Regions from separate parts of the Acetobacterium wieringae genome, predicted to be linked through region 2. Evidence: riboswitches for the same ligand, from Rfam matches in the RefSeq annotation. Region 2 holds a riboswitch; the other holds the start of a gene.
The links. A riboswitch is a leader RNA that binds a small molecule or an ion and turns the genes downstream of it on or off. The one in region 2 is predicted to bind cobalamin.

Region 1 (7,848 bases), 1.4 Mb from region 2:
TTTGTCTATCTTGCGGATTTTTAAGCCATAGGTAATATTATCAAAAACAGTCATATGGGGAAACAAACCAAAGTCCTGATAGACAAATCCGATATTTCGCTTTTCCAGCGGTACATCGATGACGGGGATCCCCTGAATCATTACTTTTCCGGAAAATTTCCGGTAAAATCCTGCGACCGATTCAAGCAAAACGGTCTTACCCGACCCGGTTCTGCCTAAAACCGCAAAGATCTCTTTCTCACCGATGTTTAAGTTGATCTGATTCAACTTGAATTTTCCCAGTTGGACGGAGTAATTGTTAATTTCAACCATTGCATTTACCATCTATTCACATCCTTCATCCGGCTTTCTTGCTTATTTTTTCGACCGATCCAATTCGTCAGAAACAAAGACAGCAGCGAAATGATCAGAATCACTGTCGCCGAAGCCATTGAGGCTCCGGTATCACCAGTCGCCAGATTCAAATATATCGATGTCGTCAATGTTTCGGTTTTCATCCGCGTCGCACCGACTAGCATCAGGGTCGCGCCAAACTCGCCTAAGGCTCTCGACCATGTCAGAATAATCGTTGAAAGAATACCATTTCGGGCGAGGGGCAGGGTAATGGTGATAAATCGCTCCCACTTTGTCGCTCCCAGACTACCGGAGATAAATTCCAGCCGCTCATCAACTTCTTCAAATGCCGTACGAATAAAACGAATGGCAAACGGTAAATTGACAACTGTCTGGGCGATAATAATCCCGTTTTTATCAAACACGACTTTAAACCCCAGTTCTTTTAAAGCTTTTCCAAAATCCGAGGAGAAAATAATCAATAGACTGAGTCCTAAAACGAGATAGGGCATCGACAGCGGCAGTTCAATTATCATTTGACATGCCCTTTTAAATGGAAATACGGTCCGGGTTAATGCATAAGCAGTCGGTATCGCCAGCAACATACAAATAAGCGTCGCAATACTGGCTGTATATAAGCTTAGCCTGATGGAGAACCGTACTTCCTCTGAATAAAACGCGGCCCCTAAATAAGGGATCCCTTTAAGTACAATTGCCAATATCAACGCCGTCGTAAAGATAATGACAATAAAGGTAATAATAATGGTCAGGATTTCAAAAAAATCAAAGGTTGATATTTTCCCTCTCATACCAACAGTCTAGTTGAGTACTTCGTAACCGTTTTTTTCCCAAATCGTCTTGACCGGATCCGAATCCAGATAGGTCATAAACGCCGCCAGCGCTTCTGTATTGGCACTGCTGCTTAATTTAGCTGCCGGAACTGTTTTTACATACGCATTGAGGTCTGGGGTATTGACAATTTCAGCATTGGCTGGCACATTTTCTTTCCAGACAATAATTGCATTGCATTCGTCCACCGACAGGGCGTTGGCTATTTCCGGGGCTGTTGCAGCCCGGGCAACGACGTTCACATTGTTTAAAATGCCCAGGTCGGTTAAGGCTTTATTGGCGATCTTACCAATCGGTGTCGCTTCACCATCCCCCAATACGACTTCGACCCCGGCCCCGGTTAAGTCGTTTAAGCCAGTGATGCCAAGCGGATTGCCGCTTTTTACCGCTAACACCGGAATGTGTTTAACCAGATCGATGCTTTCGCTCACCTTATCCTGAACCGGTTTGAGCTCATCAGCCGAGCCAGCAATAAACAAATCACCTTCGCCAGTTGTCTGAATCTGATTCTGGCTTTGAGCGGCGTTGGCATAAACCACCTGGATATCACAACCGGTTTCTGCTTTAAACTGATCGGCAATCTCACCAAAGGGTTTGGTCATCCCGGCTCCGCAGTATACAAACAGTGTTTGACCATCAAGGCTTTTTGTCGTATCAGCCTTTTCTTCGGCCTGACTTGAATTGCTGCCACAACCCGACACCAAACCGAGTAGTGTTCCCATTACCAATAAAATCGCTAACCATTTTCCTCTACGTTTCACTCAACTTCTCCTTTTGATTCGCTTAGTATTGTTTTGTTTTGTTATGAATGTTATTATATTGTATACCCTTCTTTTATGTCAAGAAATCATTTCGGTTAAATTCACTTCGCTGTTTAACACTGTTTTGTCTAGCTTAAAATGGGTAAAATTAAAAAGGTAGTATTTAATACCTTGTGGGAAAGGGGGTGTCAAAATGAAATTAAGTGCAAGAAACCAGTTGAAAGGAAAAATTGTTGCAATTGAAGATGGTGCGGTGAGCGGGATCGTGAAAATTGATATTGGAAATGGCAACATTATTTCAGCAACAATTTCCATGGCGGCAATCAAAGATCTTGGATTAGTCGTCGGCGGTGATGCAACTGCGGTCATCAAAGCAACATCGGTTATGGTTATGGTTGACTAGACGAATCTCAATTCAAAACACAGAAGCGGATAGCAATTCCGTTTCTGTGTTTTAGCGTAGCTGATCCCAGGATATTAGGGATATTCGCAAACAAAACATTTCCTTTGTTATCGATCCGTTACCATTTTTTCAAAACTCTTTTAATTTCCGGTAAGGAATTCTCATGATTTGCAAATAAGCTTTAAATTCAGTTATTGTCTCTAATCCAAGGATCTTTACCTTCATCTTGAAAAAAACAATAATAGACTTGATTAACACCCATTTTTAGTTTATTATTGGCATAGAAAAGCATTTACAAAAGGAACGCGGTGAAAATCTGCGACAGTTTCTTTGCTACTGTAAGGAGAATATGGACGTATTCAGTCATTGGGAAAACCGAGAAGGCTGGGTGCAGAAAGTCCCTCCAAGTCAGGATATTTTTGTAAACGCATCATCTGTTTGAAGCTTCAAAGAAGGCTGCAAAATGTGAGCAGAAAACGAAATGACGTTCTCCTTTAATTGATGACGTCACCGAAATAGTCCCGCATTTGTAAACCTTTTTTTGAAAAGGTTTTTTTATTTTTGCAGAAATGAAAAAACTGAACACTCAAGAAAAGAGGAAAAAAATGAAAGACGTTGTTATCAAAAAGATTCCCATTGGAACAGATATTGAAAAATTACTGGGAAAGAAGCCCCTTGAGGCGGATTCCTCTGCCTATGAAGAGTACAGCTATGCTGCGAATATTTTAAGCCAACGGTTTAAACCCCGGGCCATTCTAAAAGAATGTCCGGTCAAAACAACCACCGGCAACACGATTCTGATCGGCGACCACGTATATAAAAGTAAGATCCTGAAACATCTCTTGTCGGACAACCAAAAGGTGTTTTTGTACCTGTTGACCATCGGCGACATGCCAACCAACCTCATTCAGACCGAAAAATATCTGGTAAATTCGCTTAAACTTCCCGTTATGACTTCCGCAATGCGATATCTGAAAAATACGATCCAGCTGGAGCAAAGCTTTGATAAAATCGGAATGGTCAATCCCGGACTACTCCCGGACTGGTCGATTGAGGCCAATCAGATTATCTTCAATACCTTTGGTAACACCACCAAAAGCATCGGTATGGAAATAACCAAATACAGCACCATGCGCCCGCTTTACAGTTCTTCCGGCATTCTTTTTGAAGATTTATTGGATTACTGCGAGTGTCAAACCTGCCCCATCGATGCCTGCATCGGCCGGGAAGCACGTTTTGTCCAATCAGCCTAACGGAGGATTTTTATGGCAAATAATAAAAACCGCATCGCTCTGATCGGTCGGATTGGCAGTGGCAAAACCACCTTATTCCAACGGCTGACCAATGAATTGATCACTTATGGCAAAACTCAGCAGGTCAGTTATTCTGACCATTTTATTGACACTCCCGGCGAATTTGTTGAACTACCCTGTTTTCGACCCCAGGCCATCAATGTGACCTGTGATGCCGGACTGATCGTCCTGATTAATTCCAGTACCGATCATCAAAACTCGGTTCCGCCCAATTTTGTCTGTACCTACAACATCCCGGTGATCGGGGTCATCACCAAGATCGACCACAGGCATAGCGATCTGAAACGCAGTCGTCGTTACCTGACTTATGCAGGTATCCATCCGGATAAGATTCATCCGGTCAGTGCCCTCACCGGTGAAGGGATCACTGAGCTTAAAGCGGTTATTCAGAAATATGTCACTTTTGAAATCTAAGTGAGAAAGCACACAATCACTTGAATGATAAAGCTACCCACTGATATTACCCCAGGCAGACAAAATCCCTATTTGACCAGCCAAATAGTATTTTCTGCCTGAACACAAACGATTCAAAGACACTGATTTCTTGATATCGTTTAAAAAAGCGCGTTAATTTCATTGTGAAAATAACGCGCTTTTTTATAGACGCACGCAAATAAAACCTAATTTAATTTTTCGTTTCTTAAAAGGATCTGCCGCTAAACTGAACCTATTTCGTTTTTTTCTTGCCGGTCTTGCCTTCTTCCTGCTTCTTGCGTTCAACAAAGCGACCCATCACAAAAGCAATAATACCGACACCGATACCGGTTTGGATGCAGAAAAACAAGCTTTCCACTTCGCCGGGGATTTCACCATTAATGGCCGTTTCAAAAATAGGGGTAAACCAGGGTTCATATTCGGTTCCGGTAATCTCTGAAACCACCCCACTACCGGCATCATCCGATCCGCCAAATTCCGCATCCTGCAGGATAAACAGGGGCACCAGAGCAATCAATACCACCAATACTAAAAGACCAATTACCGTTTTTCTTGTTGCTGTCATTATTTTACACCTCCGGTAAGATATCCCAAATCATTAAGTTCTGGTTGCGCATAGGTTTCCAGGCCGATAATGATGACCACGGTCAGAATCCCTTCAATAATCGCCAACGGCAGCTGAGTTGGTGCAAATACTGCCAGAAATTTTACCATTGAGGCCGCAACTCCGCCGCTTTCAGAGGGATAGGCCAAGGCCAACTGGAAAGCGGTGATACAGTAAGTAAACAAATCCCCAATTGCCGCTGCCAGAAAAACCCCGACATGGCGATTGATCTTTATTTTTTTACAAAGAATGAAAATACCATAGGTTACAAATGGTCCGGCAATCGCCATTGAAAAGGTATTGGCTCCCAGCGTCGTCAAACCGCCATGGGCCAGTAAAATGGCCTGAAATAACAGAACAATGATGCCCAGAATGCTAACTGCTGCCGGTCCAAAGAGAATTGCTCCCAGCCCGGTTCCGGTCATATGGGAACAGCTGCCGGTAACAGATGGAATTTTTAACGATGACAACACAAATACATAGGCACCGGCCATGGCCAGCAGGGTGATGGTTTTAGGATTTTCCTTGAGGGTTTTCTTAATTGACAGATAACCGGCAATTAAAAAGGGAATGCAGATTCCCCCCCAGGCGATACTGAAACCAACGGGCAGATACCCTTCCATAATGTGCATGGCACTGGCCACCGGGGTAAATCCGAAAACCAGGGCAATGGCTGCTACCACGGCAACAAATCTTTTTTCTCTAATGTTTAAACGTGTGTTCATAGTTCCTCCTCTTGTTTTACTATATATTAAGGGTTTGCAAAAACCGTTGAGCGCTCATATTAATTTTTGCAAAACCTGCTTAATCTTTAATAATTGTATCCCTTATCGTTACTCGCTAAATCATCGGTACTGATGATTCAGGATAATACAAATTGTTTTCCAGCAAAATCTTCAGTTCCTTGGGGGTGGTGGGATAAGCATCAGTGTTCTTTACCATTTTTTTCTCCACCAGCATTTCATAGACATCCAACATCGTCGGCCGCTTCAGATTGGCCTGTTTAAGAATTTCCCGGTTTTTAAAAATCTCCAGCGGTGTCCCATCGGCGATGATTTTCCCCCGATCAAAAACAATCGCCCGCTCGGCCCAACGGTAGGCAAAATCGACATCATGAGTGGAGATCAGCATCGTCTTGCCTTCTTGCCCCAGCTTGACCAGCACATCTTCCAGCATTTGAGCATTGAGGGGATCCAGGGCTGCGGTCGGTTCATCAAAGATAATCACTTCGGATTTCATGGCAATAATATCGGCAATGGTGACCCGCTTTTTTTCGCCGCCACTCAAATAGTGGGGTGGACGATCCTTAAAATCGAGAATATTCATGTAAGTCAGGGCCTCATCGACCCGATGGATTACTTCTTCCCGGGGCAGTTTTAAATTCATCGGACCAAAGCCAACCTCAGCCATCACTGTGGAGGCAATGATCTGGTTATCGGCATCCTGAAAAACAATGCCAATGTTTTTTCGGAGTTCTTTTAAATTCTTTTTATTAATGACGGTACCCTGATAGCTGATTTCGCCATGATCGGCCTTCAGCACCCCATTGGCATTAAGAAAAAACGTCGATTTTCCGGAGCCGTTGGAGCCAATCACGGCAATCTTTTCGCCTTTGTAAATATCGACACTGACCCCTTTCAGGGCCGGGTTACCGGTTCCATAACTGTAATGAAGATTATTGACTTTAAGTATTGGCTCTCTCATCGATTGACCTTTCAAATTGAATCCTTATTTTGTAACATACCAAAGCAGCAGCAGAAAAAGCATAAACCCGACGGCGTAGATCACCTGACTGATCTGAAACGGTTTTTCATCCTCCAGAAAAACCAGGTCGCCTTCATAGCCTCTGGCTTCCATGGCGGTATAATAGGTATTGGCCTTTTTAAGGGAAAGTACCAGCATATTGCTGGCGACATTGCCAAAGGTTTGGCAGGAGGTCTTAAAATCGCAATAACCCTGCCGGGAATCGGCGGAATTGCGCATGTTGTTAAATACGTCCAACAATATAAAAATATAGCGGTAAATCAAATTCATCAGTTCAATGATCAGCTTGGGTACATGGGCTTTTCGCAGTACTCCGATAATTTCAGAAGTTGGTGTCGATAGGGTCATCATAATCATCGCACTGATCGCCCCAAACACTTTCATCATCAGAAACAACATTTCCTTAAGCTTGGCAATCGACGTATACAGGTAACCAAAGCCGAGATAGAGATTGAACTGGCCAATTGGCTGGCTTGAAAAATCAATGCCGATGGCAACGGTACTCAAAATGATAAAGGTAAGCGGAATCATCAGCACCGACAGATAAGCTCCCAGCGGTAAGCCGCCTTTGACAACTGTTAAATAAGCCATGCTGACAATCACCGCCAGCGAGACCAGCTGGTTATTAAGCACGATGCAAAGCAGCAGGGTCAACCCTGAAAAGGCCACTTTAAAGCTGGGGTTCCAGTCTCTGATTTTTGAGGCATAAGCATAATAATCAATGGCTGATCCTTCGCCGTGTTTGTGACCGATTTGATGATGATGCTTGTAATGATGATGGCTGTTATCGCTTTTTTCATTCGTTCGGACAAAACCAAGCCGTTTGGCTGAACTGTTTTCCATCTGCACCCATCCTTTCTACTACAATATATTTATGGTCATAGTACCTAACAACCAGTTAGGACATTATCCATCTTGTTGCTTAAGCTGTTAGAATGTAAGAGCAATAGGTATATCGTCTGCCTTTCTTGGACTTCGCGTCCGTAAAAAAGACTGATAACCGGCTCCTCATTCGCAGCGTTCGTTTTATGCAGGTTGAACTGCTGTCCTACAGTACGTTCGTGTCACACCACAGTAGATTGAATAGGCAATGAGTAAAACTGGTGTTTATCCATTGCAATAATTTTAAGGAGTGACAAATTTATGAACATGAACGCAGTAGGTATTGATGTTTCCAAGGGCAAAAGCATGATCGCTATTATCCGCCCGTATGGTGAGATTGTTTCTTTGCCTTTTGAGATTCGCCACACTTCCAAAGAAATCCGTTCTCTCATCAACCAGATCCAATCCATTGACGGCGAATCCCGCATCGTTATGGAGCATACGGGTCGTTATTATGAGCCACTGGCACGTGAGCTTTCTCAGGCAAATCTTTTTGTAAGTGCC
Region 2 (7,848 bases):
GAAAAAGGAGACACAATTATGAATTATTTTATGCTGGCCGGAGCCAGCAGTAACGTCGGCAAAACAACCGTCACCATGGGCATCATGGCAGCCTTCAAGAAACGGGGACTGAGGGTAAAGCCCTTCAAAACCGGGCCGGATTACATTGATCCGATGTTTCACCGCTTTGTAACCGGCGAGCCGTCCATTAATCTGGATACCTGGATGTTAGACGAAGAAACGATCCGGGGGTTATTCTCCCGTCGTCTGGCAGAAAAAGATCTGGGTATCGTTGAAGGGGTGATGGGTCTTTATGACGGCCATAGTTTGGAATCGGATGTCGGCAGCAGCGCCTATCTGGCTAAAACCATTGATGCGCCGGTGATTCTAATCATCGATGGTCGGGGCATGGCCAAAAGTGCGGCGGCAATGGTTAAAGGCTATGTCGATTTTGATCCCGATACCAAAATTGCCGGGGTCATCATCAACCGGATCTCAACCGAATCCCATTATCTCTTATTAAAAGAAATGATAGAAGCCTATAACGATGTGACCTGTCTGGGGTATTTCCCCAACAATCCCGATATTGTTATGGACAGCCGTCATCTGGGGCTGGTGCCAGTGGAAGAGATTGCTGATTTCCGGGACAAGGTGGACAAGGCCGGTGAGCTGGCTGAAGCCCATATTGATCTCGATACCTTATGGAAAATCAGCCAGCACGACCAACTGGTCGATCCGTTTGCCGATCCCTTTTCAGACTATGCCACTAAATATCAGGGGTTGCGCATTGGTGTGCCCAAAGACCGGGCCTTTAATTTTTACTATGATGACAATTTTATGGCGCTTAAGCATGCCGGGGTGGAAGTGGTCGAATTCAGTCCATTAAATGATGCAAGTCTACCTGAATCACTCGACGGCCTATATATCGGCGGCTTTCCGGAAATCTTCGGCGCCGAGCTGGCAGCCAACACCGCAATGATCGCCGATATCAAAAGTAAGCTGGAAGCCGGACTACCCTGCTATGCCGAGTGCGGCGGGCTGATGTATTTAACCAACTCGATGACCTTAAACAGCGGTGAAACCAATCCGGCAGTGGGCTTTTTCGAGGCCGATGCCCAGATGACCAAACGGCTGCAGCGGTTTGGCTATGTCAATATCGCCGCCTATCTGTGCGGCAAAACCATCGAGATCCGGGGACACGAATTTCATCACAGTCTGGTGAGTACCACCGAAGCCTTGCCGACTGCCTATGTGATCACCAAAAAAGGTAAAACCTGGACTTGCGGCTATCGCCAGAAAAACGTTCTGGCTGGCTATCCTCATATTCATTTTTACAGCAATCCGCTGTTTTTAACCAGTCTCTTAAATGTGGCTCTTGAGCACCAAGCGGGGCAGGCATGAGGCGGGTTACAGTTAAAACCCCGGGCACCTGCGGCATGAATACATCCAGGGCTGGTATGATGGCAGCCCCTGTCTGGTATCCAGCCCGATTGACCGTTATTCCCGGATTATTCTTGAAGAAGGTCCGGGGAATATTGAGTGTCTTAAACTCAAAACAAAAAAACTGGTCGAAGCAGTTTTCCGGCACTTCGCAATTCCCCAGCCGGAAATGGAGCATTTGCATGTTACCATGACCAGCGAGATTCCGCTGGAGAAAGGCATGGCCAGCAGTACCGCTGACATTGCCGGCATGGCCGCCGGACTTTCGGCATATTTTAACTTGGGTCTGACCCCCAAAGAGATCGGTGCCCTGTGCACGACCATTGAGCCCTCCGATAATTTGATGTTTGAAGAATTAAATTTGTTTAATCATATCAGTGGCTCGGTGCTAAAGGAATTTGACGGCACCGTGTCGGCGGACATCCTGATTGTTGATTTTCATGGCGGCATTGATACCATGACCTTTAATGAAACCCAGGATGACTATTCACCAGAGGATTTAGAAACCTTTGCCGAAATTGTCGCTCAGTTTGAACAAGGGGTGCGCACCAACAGCCTGAAAGATATCGGCGCGGCTTGTACCAAGAGCGCTCTGCTTAACCAGAAACGGTTAAACAAGAACTATCTGAGTTGCCTGATTGATTTGTCCCGGGATTTTGGCGGATTGGGCACCGTCATCGGCCATAGTGGCACGGTGATTGGGATTATGTATGACAAGGGTGATTTTCAGGAAGAGGATTTCCACAAGGCCTTTAAAAAATTTGTTCCCGATTCGGTTTACGCCGAAATCTATCACAATCGCCTGATCCCCGGCGGAATAAAAATTATCACCGAAACGGTGTAAAAATAGAGCATCGATTGATGCAATAAATAAAAAAATTCATTTACGAAAGCGAGACAAGATGGAATACATTAACAACCCGAGAGAAATTGAAGAGCGTAGTTTTGAGATTATTACCGAAGAACTGGGAGACAAGGTTTTCCCGGAAGCGATTGCCCCGATGGTTAAACGAATCATTCACACCACCGCTGATTTTGAATATGCCGATTTATTGGAAATTTTAAATGGTGGCTATGAAAGTGGGATGGAAGCCTTGAAACAGGGCAAAAAAATCTACGCCGACACCCGGATGATTCAGGTCGCCGTCAATAAAAAAGCACTGGCCGATCACGGCATTGAAATTGTTAATTACGTTCATGATGCCGATGTCGCTGCTGAAGCGAAAGAACGTGGCGTTACCCGCTCAACTGTCAGCATGGAAAAAGCCTTAAAAGACGACAGCGTCGGTATTTTTGCCATCGGTAATGCGCCAACTGCGCTCTATACATTAATTGAACAGGTCAAACAGGGTACTGCCAAACCAGCCTTGATCATTGGTGCCCCCATCGGTTTTGTCGGTGCAGCCGAATCAAAAGAAGCCTTGGATCAGATTGACAGCCCGGTCATCCGAATCAACGGCCGTAAAGGTGGCAGTCCAGTAGTGGCTGCTATTCTTAACGCCATGCTTTATCAATTGGGAAGGGAATGGTAAAGATCATGAGTGCAGCAAAAAAAGGAATTTTTTACGGCATCGGAGTCGGTCCCGGCGATCCGGATCTGCTGACCGTTAAGGCGGCTAAGGTTTTAGATGCCTGTGATGCGGTGATTACACCGGTAAAAAAAATGGGCAGCACCAGTGTTGCCTTTGAAATAGTTAAAAGCCACATTTCCGATTTATCAAAAGTCATTGAAATGAACTTCCCAATGATTTCCCTGTCTCAAGAACGGGAAGCTCTTGAAAAACAGTGGCAGGAGAATGCCGACGAAATAGAGGTACTCCTTAACCAGGGCAAAGATGTCGCCTTTATTACCCTGGGTGATCCAATGGTCTTTAGTACTTATTCCTATGTGATGGAATATCTGTTAAAACGCAACATTGAAGTGGTCACCCTGTCCGGGGTGCCGTCATTCTGCAATTTAGGTGCCCAACTGAATATTCCGCTGACCCAGGGCGAAGAGTCGTTAGGGATTGTAGCCATGACTCAGCCGGAGGAAGAAATCCGGGCAATTCTGGATGCCCACCAGAACATTGTGGTGATGAAGATTTCTGCCAACAATGCCTGGATGGCAGCGGAGCTGGAAGCCCGAGGGCTGGAGAAAAGTTTTGTGCTGGTGTCCAACATTGGCATGGAAACCCAGCAGGTGATCCGGGATATTGAGGTGTTAAAGGGTAAGATTCCTTACTTATCGACCTTATTAATCAAGAAGAATTATCCCCTTCAGTAAGGGAGGGTTTTGATGTTTAATAAAACCGTCGAAAAAAATGGCAAAATAATGCGTTATGGTTATACCACCGGTTCCTGTGCGACGGCGGCCACCAAAGCCGCCCTGCTGATGTTTTTAAATCAGCAGAAATGGGATACGGTAAAAATCAATACGCCCAAAGGCTGGCCCCTGGATCTGGTGCTTCATGATCAGACTTTTTCCGAGTACGAAGCGTCCTGTTCGGTAGTCAAAGACGCTGGGGATGATCCGGATGTGACCAATGGCATTAAGATTTTTGCAAAGGTGATCCCATCTGATCAGGCCGGGATCACTTTTATTGCTGGCATTGGCGTTGGGACGGTGACCTCGGTGGGACTGAGCATCCCCCCGGGCGAACCGGCCATTAATCCCACCCCCAGAGAGATGATCGCCCAGGAAATTCGTGCGGTTCTGGATTCTGATGCCATCAAGCATCGGCCCGATTTACCCAAAGGCTGGCAGGTGGAGCTGTCGATTCCCCAGGGAGTTGAGCTGGCCAAGCGCACCTTTAATCCCAAGCTGGGGATTGAAGGCGGACTGTCAATTATCGGCACCACCGGCATTGTGGAACCGATGAGTGAAGAGGCCTGGAAAGCTTCATTGAAATTGGAACTCTCGGTGCTTCATGCCAAGGGCTTTAATGAAATCATCTTTGTGCCCGGCAATTATGGCAAAGACTTCTCGGAGGAACTGGGGCTTAATGAAGATGTGCTGGTTAAGACCAGCAATTTTATCGGCTTTATGCTGGATGAGGCCGAGCGGATGGGTTTTGATAAAATTCTTTTAATTGGGCATCTGGGTAAGCTTGTCAAGGTAGCGGGCGGAATATTTAATACCCATAGCAGCGTGGCTGATGGCCGGATGGAGATTCTGACCGCCCATGCCGGTATCCTGGGTGCATCCCGGGATACCATGGCAAAAATCATGGCCGCCAAAACTACCGACGAAGCCACCGATATAATCCTGGCCGAAAATCTGCCGGACTATTTTAATCAGCTGGCCGAAGTGGTAAAGAAGAAAGTCACTGATCGGGTTTATGGCACTATTGATATCGAAGTGGTGCTGTTTTCCAAGATCCATGGCTTTTTAGGACAAAGCAAAGACGCAGAAGAGTTGAGGAAACGATTATGTACCCATTAAAAATTATTGGATTGGGACCGGGGCATCCGGATTATATCTTACCGATCGCCTTAAAAGAAATTGCCGCAGCGGAAGTGATTCTCTGTGGCACCCGCCACGCCGAAAGTTTTGATGCCAGTGGCAAGGAGATGCTTTTTATCGGCAAGGGAACCCCTCTCAGTGAGCTGATGGAAAAGGTTGCTAAGGGCTATCAGACCCGCAAAACCGCCCTGGTAGTTTCCGGGGACTGCGGTTTTTATAGTCTGCTGACCTATGCAAAAAAATTGGTGCCGGAAAAGGACATTGTCTGTATTCCTGGGATCAGCTCACTGCAGTATTTTTTTGCCAAACTGGCTATTAGCTGGGAGGATGCGAGGCTTTTGAGCTTGCACGGTCGGGATCAGGATTTGGCGGCGGCGCTGGCAGAAAACAAAAAGCTGGGTATTCTTACCGACAAAAATAATAATACGGCCTTTATTGCCGGAATCCTGCAGACAGCCGGTTGCGAGAACAGTATTCTTTATGTCGGTGAAGAGCTGTCCTATCCCAATGAAAAGATCACCCGACTAACGGTGGCAGAAGCCCTGACTTATCAGGAGGAAGGACTGGCAGTCGTGGTGGTGATCAATGAGTAAGATAGCAGGATACAAGGACGAGGCCTATATTCGCGGCAAGGCCCCAATGACCAAACGGGAAATCCGTATTTTAACCATTTCGCTACTGGGAATTGAATCGGGTGACGTGGTGGTGGATATCGGCGCCGGTACCGGCGGTCTGACCATGGGAAGCGGCCTATGCTGCAGAAAATGGCAAGGTCTATGCCGTGGAAGCCAAAGAGAAAGCACTGGAGCTGGTGCAAAAAAACAAAGACCATTTTAATGCCGATAACGTGGTGATTATTCCCGGCAAGGCGCCTGAGGCGCTGGCTGAAATCAAAGAGCCGGTAGACCGAGTCATCATCGGCGGTTCCGGTGGGAATATGGAAAGCCTTTTTCAGTGGTGCAAAGCCAATACCCGCCCCGGCGGCCGGGTCATTGCCAACTTTGTGACCCTGGAGAACGCCGCCCAGGCCACCACGTTGATGAATCAGTATTTTGACAATGTCGAACTGATTCAGGTCGGTATCAGCCGGGGCGAAGGCATCGGTGGTTTAACGATGTTAAAGGCCGCCAATCCAATTTTTATTATTACGGGTGATGTGAAGTAAACAACCGTTTCGGTATATGTGAAACTGGTCGGTAAGCTTGCGACAGTTTCAAAATTGCTGAAAAACTGCTATTGACAAGCAGCAGTTTTTCGTGTAGAATGAATTCAATTAAATAGTGAACTTGTCCTATATTCAAGGGAAAAAGGTGTAAATCCTTTGCTGTAATCGCAGCTGTAAAACATGATGACCGTCTCATAACCACTGTTAAGAAATTAGCGGGAAGGGAGATGGAAAGTTGATTGTTGAGCCAGAAGACCTGTTTGTAGTGATTTCTTAACAACCTCCGATTTAGAGGACTTTAAGAGCATTATATTTAGATTTGTAAGTATGATTCTTTTATCCTTCTCCGTTGGAGAAGGATTTTTTTTCGTCTTGCCGTCGGTGACGATCGCAAGCGAACCGGGAAGTGTGTGATTTCCGGCAGTTGGTTACTTTCTCCTAGCCAATTTTAGAATCTCTTCGAATAAAGGGACATCTCCAAGTCAGTATTTAATACCCTTCCTCGGGGATGGTGTGTGACATCCCCGAATTTACCTTGCTTTCATTAATTTACATTTTTGATAGAAAACATTATTCCTCTGCTTAGATTTTTCTGGCCAAAAATTTGAGCACCAATAAAAGAAGTGCATTTTCTTATGGATGCGCTTTTTTTATTGGAATAAATTTCTTTTAATAAAAAATATTTTTGAAAAAGCGCCGAAAATGGTATACTTGCTATAAAAAATACTGATAACTATTCAGATAGGAAGGTCACAGATGAGAATTCACTATTTACAGCACGTCGCCTTTGAAAATCCCGGCAGTATTCTAAAATGGGCCCAAGCCAACAATTATCCCGTCACTGCGACACAATTGTATAACGATGAAGCGCTGCCGGAGGTGAGTGATTTTGATTGGCTGGTGGTGATGGGGGGGCCGATGAACATTTATGAAGAAGCGCAATACCCCTGGCTGAAGGCCGAAAAAGCATTCATTAAAGCCGCTATTGAAGCCAACAAGGTAGTCCTAGGACTGTGTCTCGGCAGTCAGTTGATTGCGGATATCATCGGCGGGAAGGTCGTGAAAAATAAGCAAAAAGAAATCGGTTGGTTTCCGATCACGTTTTTGAAGAAGCCAAAGCATCGCCACTGTTTGCCTTTTTCCCGGACAATCCAGTCGTGTTTCACTGGCATGGGGACACCTTTGTCGAGTTGCCGCCGGAGGCCACCGTCATTGCAGCCAGTGCCGCCTGTCAAAACCAGGCCTTCGTCTACCAGAAACGGGTTTTTGGCTTTCAGTTTCATCTGGAAAATACCCAGGCAATTATTAAAGATCTGATTAAAAATTGCGGCGATGAAATGATCCCCAGTGATTTTGTACAGCGGCCGGAGGAAGTCATGGCCCACCCGGAATACATCCTTCAGGACAATCTCTGGATGGCAGCTTTTTTAGACCAGCTGAAACTACTGGTTGAAGCTGACCGGATTTAATAAAAATCTTTATTCACAACAACTGACTGGTGAAAAAGTGGGTAAATATAAATCAGAATCTATTTAAGCAATTCTAAAATTCAAAAGAGTTGATCAAAAATTGCTTTGCGTTTAGTTTCCACAAACAATTTTGTAACGTGTAGGCGAACAGGCGATAGCCTGTACGACGTACAGTGTAAAAATTGTTTCGTGCGAAACTGAATGCGAAGCTCACGGCACTTGTGCAAAAGTCTAAGAAACAATTTGATTGAAAGGAATTTTATAATGAAAAAGGTAATGCTTAACGAAATGACCGCCCTGGAAGTTCAGGAGCTGTTAAAAAATGCCGATCAGGTCACCGCCATTGTGAC

Region 1: it holds a riboswitch for cobalamin, as region 2 does, so the genes downstream of both, CHL1_RS13735 (hypothetical protein) here and CHL1_RS18615 (type 1 glutamine amidotransferase) in region 2, are expected to answer to the same signal.

What each region holds. Positions count from the first base shown of each region.
Region 1 covers NZ_CP097897.1:2,795,285-2,803,132, forward strand. Annotated here, with positions in the region: gene CHL1_RS13715 (ATP-binding cassette domain-containing protein) at 1-324, opposite strand, end outside; gene CHL1_RS13720 (ABC transporter permease) at 318-1,142, opposite strand; gene CHL1_RS13725 (substrate-binding domain-containing protein) at 1,152-1,943, opposite strand; gene CHL1_RS13730 (TOBE domain-containing protein) at 2,137-2,346, shown strand; cobalamin riboswitch at 2,606-2,780, shown strand; gene CHL1_RS13735 (hypothetical protein) at 2,952-3,599, shown strand; gene CHL1_RS13740 (EutP/PduV family microcompartment system protein) at 3,612-4,073, shown strand; gene CHL1_RS13745 (energy-coupling factor ABC transporter substrate-binding protein) at 4,327-4,659, opposite strand; gene CHL1_RS13750 (energy-coupling factor ABC transporter permease) at 4,659-5,423, opposite strand; gene CHL1_RS13755 (energy-coupling factor ABC transporter ATP-binding protein) at 5,539-6,402, opposite strand; gene cbiQ (cobalt ECF transporter T component CbiQ) at 6,427-7,305, opposite strand; gene CHL1_RS13765 (IS110 family RNA-guided transposase) at 7,612-7,848, shown strand, end outside.
Region 2 covers NZ_CP097897.1:455,193-463,040, forward strand. Annotated here, with positions in the region: gene CHL1_RS02165 (cobyrinic acid a,c-diamide synthase CobB) at 19-1,380, shown strand; gene CHL1_RS02170 (GHMP family kinase ATP-binding protein) at 1,589-2,263, shown strand; gene CHL1_RS02175 (precorrin-8X methylmutase) at 2,322-2,951, shown strand; gene cobI (precorrin-2 C(20)-methyltransferase) at 2,945-3,685, shown strand; gene cbiD (cobalt-precorrin-5B (C(1))-methyltransferase CbiD) at 3,698-4,843, shown strand; gene cbiE (precorrin-6y C5,15-methyltransferase (decarboxylating) subunit CbiE) at 4,831-5,457, shown strand; gene CHL1_RS02195 (hypothetical protein) at 5,450-5,701, shown strand; gene CHL1_RS02200 (bifunctional cobalt-precorrin-7 (C(5))-methyltransferase/cobalt-precorrin-6B (C(15))-methyltransferase) at 5,646-6,029, shown strand; cobalamin riboswitch at 6,119-6,307, shown strand; partial or broken gene CHL1_RS18615 (type 1 glutamine amidotransferase) at 6,786-7,055, shown strand; gene CHL1_RS02210 (type 1 glutamine amidotransferase) at 7,115-7,498, shown strand; gene CHL1_RS02215 (creatininase family protein) at 7,763-7,848, shown strand, end outside.